DNA from 3 places in the Pectobacterium sp. HCp5_1 genome. Region 2 is predicted to be linked to each of the others. Evidence: predicted binding sites of a transcription regulator. Region 2 holds the regulator's gene; each other region holds the start of a gene.

Region 1 (2,275 bases), on a different contig from region 2:
TGTGGTACCGGATTTTCTTCTGGGCATCGATATTTCCGCTGCTGGTAACGTGTTTACCCGTGAATGGCTGAATTTTCAGTTGGAAGATGATGTCCTGCCGGAAATTGAATCGCTGTATACCATTCATGCCGTGTACGACACCGAGAACGATCCGCCAACGACATTCTGGTTTCACTCGCATGGTCTGGCGCGATGCGGCCTGACAGAGGCTGAATTAGTTATTCCCGAGACGCTCAGTTCGTATTATGGCATCCCGGATTTATTCAGAAGTTTTGTCAATAATGCCATTCAAAATCAGCAAATTACCTTTAATGAACCGATTCTGTGCGGGCAAACGGACAGCGGCTATGAATATCTGGTGGCGTTGCCGTTTGAAGAAGGGCTGCGGCATGTGAATCAATCCACGCCGATTGACCAACTGCGGCCTCTTGAAGACATGCGCTACGATCTGGAAGGGACGCCGGAAGGCGTGTTTCTGGGCGATCGCGCCGATCGGGATGACGTGCATCAGGAGCCTTCCTGTATGCTGTTTCGTACCAACGAAGAAAATCCGGTACTGCAAACGTTCTTCAAAGGATTTGATGAGCAGAATGCCATCATGTTCTGGCGCACGAATGCGGAAACGGCAGAAATGTCACGTAAGGCACAGCTGCGCTGGCGTTATTTCGTCAACATGTTTAAAAACTACCACGTGAGTGACGAACCGGCTAAACCGGGTTTTTTAGCTAAGCTACTAAAAAAAGCACCTAAACCTGTCGAAAGTGAATGGCGCTTTATGGTGAAGTTTGGCATTCCTCATGGCGAAGAGGGAGAAGAGCGCGAGCACATGTGGTTTATACCCGAAAAAATCGACGACACTGTAGTGACGGGAACATTAATCAATCATCCGTTCTACGTTGAGGATATGCAGGAAGGTGGTGTGTATTCCGTTGATATCTCGCGGGTAACCGACTGGGCGATTTATTATCAGGGTGATAGCTATAAGCCTGATACGATTTATAAATTACTAAGCCATAGCCAGACTCACTGACCGATCTCCTGCACCAGTCAGAACGCCTGTTCTGGCTGGTGATGCCTGAGTTTTCCTGCACCCTGTGTCGTTGTCATAAAACTGTCATATTGCGTACATTTTACTGTCACCAAACTGTCCTATTTTTCCTCCTGCAAACTACACTCTGATTTGATAACTCTGATTGATAACGACGTTACGTCGACACGTTTGAGTATCCCACAGGAGGGATTATGAAACTGATGCGTACCACTCTTGCCAGTGTTGTTGCGGCAACCTTTTCTCTGACGGCATTTTCTGCTTTAGCTGCTGCTAACCTCACCGGTGCCGGTGCGACATTCCCTGCGCCTGTTTATGCCAAATGGGCTGACTCCTATCAAAAAGAAACCGGTAATAAAGTTAACTATCAAGGCATCGGTTCTTCTGGTGGTGTAAAACAGATTATCGCTAAAACAGTTGATTTCGGTGCTTCAGATGCCCCTCTGGCTGACGACAAATTAGCACAGGATGGTTTATTCCAGTTCCCAACCGTTATCGGTGGCGTGGTGCTGGCAGTGAACGTTCCTGGCATCAAATCTGGCGAACTGACGCTGGATGGTAAAACGCTGGGTGATATCTACCTGGGCAACATCAAAAAATGGAATGACCCGGCAATCACCAAACTGAACCCGAATGCCAAACTGCCGGATCAGGACATTGCTGTGGTTCGTCGTGCTGACGGTTCGGGTACGTCTTTCGTGTTCACCAGCTACCTGGCAAAAGTGAACCCAGAGTGGAAAGAGAAGATTGGCGCAGGTTCTACCGTGAACTGGCCAACCGGTCTGGGCGGTAAAGGTAACGATGGTATCGCAGCGTTCGTACAGCGTCTGCCTGGTTCTATCGGTTACGTAGAATACGCGTATGCCAAGCAAAACAACCTGGCTTACACCAAACTGATTTCTGCCGATGGCAAAGCGGTTAGCCCGACTGGCGCCAGCTTCAGCAACGCGGCTAAAGAGATCGACTGGAGCAAGTCTTTCGCTCAGGATCTGACCAACCAGAAGGGCGCGGATGCGTGGCCAATCACGTCAACCACCTTCATTCTGGTTCACACCAAGCAGGATAAACCTGAGCAGGGCGCTGAAGTGTTGAAATTCTTCGACTGGGCGTTCAAGAAAGGCGGCGAGCAGGCTACAGCGCTGGATTACGCTACCCTCCCGAATGAAGTGGTTGAGCAAATCCGTGCTGCCTGGAAAACGCAGGTAAAAGACAGCAACGGTAAAGCAC
Region 2 (2,275 bases):
GCTGACCTGAAATTGCGCACCCTGTGGGATCTTCTGCCAGCAGACTTCGATACGCGTTCCCGCTGGCGTATGGTTGACCGCGTTATACACCAGATTGGATACCGCACTGCGCAGCTGTTCTTCATTACCAAACACGCGGAGGCTTTCGTTCACACGAAAGACGATCTCATGACGCCCCTGACTCAGCGTCTGCGCTTCACGCTGCAATACGCGCAGCATCAACGGAATATCGACCTTTTCATTCAGATCGATTGCCGTCGCCGCCTCAATACGGGACAGGGTCAGCAGCTGTTTGACCAGCCCGTCCATGCGTCGGGTCTGCTCCTGCATGGTATTCAGCGCTTTTCCTCGTAGCGCCGCATCCAGCGTTTCTTCCTGCATCATTTCCAGATAGCCCTGCAACACCGTCAGCGGCGTACGCAGTTCATGGCTCACATTGGCAAAAAAGTTACGTCTGGCGCCTTCAAGCTGGTGCATTTGCGTAATATCACGCGCCACCATCAATAGCTGGCCTTCAGAATAGGGCATCACGCGGAATTCAACATGGTGGGAATTATTCAACTGTAGCGTGAGAGGACGGCTAAAATCCTGTCCTTTCATGTAATTCGTGAATTCGGGATAGCGCAATAAGTTGAGGATATTCTGACCGTTATCCTCCGGCCAGCGGAAATTCAGCAGATGCTGCGCCAGATGATTACACCAGAAGATCGTTCCTTCTTCGGTGGTGATCACCACAGCATCGGGCAAGGATTCGGCACCGCTGCGAAACCGCTTGATCAGGAGCGCTAGCTCACGGCGTCGGCGTCGATTACGCAACTGCATCTGATAGAGCCCGTAAAACAGCGGCTCCCAGCTCCAGCGACCGGGCGGTGGCGTCATGCTGCGGTCAACCCACAGCCAATAAGAGAGTTTTAGCTGGTTATAAAAATTCCAGCACAGTAAGCCTAATACGGCGACCAGCAGAAACCAGGGCAGATAGCCAAAAATCAGCCCCAGCAGTAAAGCGGGCAAACAAAAAAAAGCTAGCTCCAATGCCAGCCTTTTCCAGGATAAACGTTCTAGCACGTTAATGTGTCTCCGGTTACGATCACCTCAGTAACGCGTTGAAAAACGGTAGCCCGTTCCCCGAACGGTTTGCACCATTTTGTCATGTCCGCTGGTTTCCAGCGCTTTACGCAGGCGACGAATATGGACGTCGACAGTACGATCCTCAACATAAACGTTAGTGCCCCAAACGTGATTCAGCAACTGTTCCCGGCTATAAACACGTTCAGGATGCGTCATAAAGAAATGCAGCAGTTTAAATTCCGTCGGCCCCATGTCCAACGCGTGCTCTTCGGTCGTCACACGATGTGAGGAAGGATCGAGGCTCAGGCCACGCATTTCAATCACTTCTTCCACCGCCATCGGTGAAATGCGGCGCATAACGGCTTTGATACGCGCCACCAATTCTTTGGGTGAAAACGGTTTGGTAATGTAATCATCCGCACCCACTTCAAGCCCGCGCACGCGGTCTTCTTCTTCGCCGCGCGCGGTTAACATCATCACCGGAATATCACGCGTCAGCGCCTCGCGCTTCATATGCTTGATGAATTGCAGGCCCGACCCGCCTGGCAGCATCCAGTCCAATAACACCAGTTCTGGGAATGGCTCCGACAGTTGCGTTACCGCGCTGTCATAGTCTTCAGCTTCAACGGGTTGATAACCATTTTGTTCCAGTACAAAGCAGACCATTTCACGAATTGGTGCTTCATCTTCCACGACTAATATGCGTTTTGCCATTGTTAATCCTGTCGTTAATCATCGTCGCTGTTAGCAGGCGGAGGCATTATGCGTCAGTTTTATGACAGATTTATGAAAAACGCACGGACCGCTCTGCACGATTGTTACAGCGCGTACATCCGATTTTTCGAGCCGCTTTCCAAACGTCTGATTCCACCGCGACAGCCTCCATCCCTGCTATATATAATCATGGCATTACGATGACAAAGCACCAGGGCGACGACACACCCTTTCACATAATAAATAATGACAACGTCATCCACCGCCACGCGGTATGAATATCGAGAGAACACGATGCGCATTATCCACACCGCCGATTGGCATTTAGGGCAATATTTTTATACCAAAAGCCGCGCTGCTGAGCATCAGGCTTTTCTGAACTGGCTTATTGTTCAGGTGGAACAACACCAGGTCGATGCCATTATCGTTGCTGGCGATATTTTTGATAACGGTTCGCCCCCCAGCTATGCGCGGGAAATGTATTATAGCTTCG
Region 3 (2,275 bases), on a different contig from region 2:
GTTGGGCGCTGGGCATGTTATCGACCGGACAGATCGCTGGCGTCATTCTCGGCCCCCTATTCGGCGGCTTTATGGCCGACTACATCGGGCTGCGCATCGTCTTTTTCATCACTGGTGGCATGCTGTTTACCAGCTTCCTGATCACGCTTTTCGCGATTAAAGAGAGCGTGGTTAAGGTCACCAAAGAGAATCGGCTCAGCGGAAAAGCCGTCTTCGCGTCGCTGCCGTATCCGGCGCTCATCATCTGCCTGTTCATTACGACAATGATGATCCAGATGGCGAACGGTTCCATCAGCCCCATCCTGACTCTGTTCATCCGCGATCTGGCCCCCGGCACCGACAATATTGCCTTTATCAGCGGCGTGATTGCCGCGATTCCCGGCGTGTCCGCCCTGCTATCCGCCCCGCGACTTGGCCGTTTAGGCGACCGGATCGGCGCACATCGTGTCCTGATAGCCGCACTGGCGATCAGCGTACTGCTGTTCCTGGTCATGGCGATGGTACAAAGCCCTACACAGCTCGGCATCCTGCGCTTTCTACTGGGCTTTGCCGACGGCGCACTGATGCCAACCGTGCAGGCGCTGTTGGTCAAATACAGCAGCCAGCAGGTGACAGGGCGCATCTTCGGCTATAACCAGTCATTCATGTATCTGGGCAACGTACTGGGGCCGCTGGTAGGTTCCGGCGTGTCCGCCCTGATGGGCTTCCGCTGGGTTTTCGTCATCACCGCCGTTCTGGTGCTGTGCAATACGCTACAACTCTTTTTCGCTTTCAGGAAACCGCGCGGAAAGGGATAACGAACCGGCCAGCGACGGATATTCCGTGAAAACTGCATGCTTCATTGCAAAATGAAGCATGCGGTCACAAAACTGACATGACGATTCCCTATGCTCCGACAATACTTCTGTCAAATCGCCCCATATCAAAGAGCTAATCCCATGAAACACACGTTGTTAGCACTGCTGGTTGCCGGATTTTTGCCATTCAGCGTTCAGGCCGAAGGTGAGAAAGTGACGCGCTATGTCGTCACCTTCCCAGCCAGCGAACGCGTTGCCTATCAGGGCAAATTCGCCCATAACTTCCCCAACGGTCTGCCTGTCGGTATTGGCTCCGGCCTCTATTTCACCGGCAAACAGGGCGACGATCTGATGTTCACCACCGTCACCGATCGCGGCCCGAATGCCGATGCACCGCTGGTCTGTGAGAAAGAAGCCAAGATCTTCGCCAGCCCTGACTACGCACCGCTGATGATGGATATTCGGGTCAGCGCGAAAGCCGCCGAGGCAATAAATCCGCGCCCGCTGCACGATGCCGAGGGCAATATCACCGGCCTGCCGCTGCCCGCGGACGTTATCGGCACCACCAACGAAGTGGCGCTGAACGATGCACTGCAACCGCTCAGCACCAGCCAGCGCGGTCTGGACACCGAAGGGATTACGCCGGACGGCAAAGGCGGCTTCTGGCTGTGTGACGAATACGGTCCGTTCCTGATTCACGTTGATGCCAGCGGGAAGATCCTGCAAAAATTCGGGCCGACGCCTGCGGGCAGCGAGCATTCAGTCGCCAGCGGTTTACCGAATATCATCAAGTGGCGTCAGCCGAATCGGGGTTTTGAAGGGCTGACCCGCCTGCCGGACGGCACGATCGTCATGGCCGTGCAAAGCACGCTGGATATCGACGGCAAAAGCAAAAACAAAGCGCAGTTTACGCGTCTGGTGATGTTTAACCCGGAAACCAAAACCAGCCGCATGGTGGGTTACCCCATCAACATCGATAGCTATAAGAAAGCGAAGGATGCCAAGATCGGCGATATCGTCGCGCTGGATAATCAGCGTATTCTGCTGGTCGAGCAAGGTGCGGATAAAGACAAGCAAATGCAGAACCGCATCTATCTGGTCGATCTCAGCAAGGCGAGCGACCTGACACCGTTCGATGCTGACGGTAAATCGCCGGAGTTTGACGATCTCGCCCAGTTGGAAAAACGTGACATTACGCTGGCGAGCAAGCAGGAGCTGGTGGATCTGCGTAAGCTTGGCTGGCAGCAGGAGAAAGTGGAAGGTCTGGCGCTGGTCGATAAGCAAACGCTGACCGTCATTAACGACAACGATTTTGGCCTGCAATCCGTGCTGCAATCCCCGGTGAAAGCGAAAGATAAGGCGGACGACTATCAGGTTATTGCCGATGGAAAACTGACGCGAGATGGCAAGGCGGTCGAGACGACGTTAGCCATCAAACCGTTGGAGAAGCCAGAAGCCGATAACGAACTGTGGGTGAT

The links. Region 2 encodes PhoB, which activates phosphate uptake and scavenging genes when phosphate is short. Its sites were predicted from a motif close to CTGTCATAAAACTGNCNNAT; they were not measured.
Region 1: pstS (phosphate ABC transporter substrate-binding protein PstS) is a predicted target of PhoB. The motif match lies at 1,101-1,120, and genes of this name have one in related genera.
Region 3: Q3A88_RS09415 (esterase-like activity of phytase family protein) is a predicted target of PhoB. The motif match lies at 859-878, and genes of this name have one in related genera.

Annotation. Positions count from the first base shown of each region.
Region 1 is NZ_JAUMIO010000017.1:22,246-24,520, forward strand. Features, by position in the region: gene Q3A88_RS12965 (DUF4026 domain-containing protein) at 1-1,030, shown strand, start outside; gene pstS (phosphate ABC transporter substrate-binding protein PstS) at 1,243-2,275, shown strand, end outside.
Region 2 is NZ_JAUMIO010000007.1:172,672-174,946, reverse strand. Features, by position in the region: gene phoR (phosphate regulon sensor histidine kinase PhoR) at 1-1,065, opposite strand, end outside; gene phoB (phosphate response regulator transcription factor PhoB) at 1,093-1,782, opposite strand; gene sbcD (exonuclease subunit SbcD) at 2,077-2,275, shown strand, end outside.
Region 3 is NZ_JAUMIO010000010.1:20,186-22,460, forward strand. Features, by position in the region: gene Q3A88_RS09410 (multidrug efflux MFS transporter) at 1-797, shown strand, start outside; gene Q3A88_RS09415 (esterase-like activity of phytase family protein) at 939-2,275, shown strand, end outside.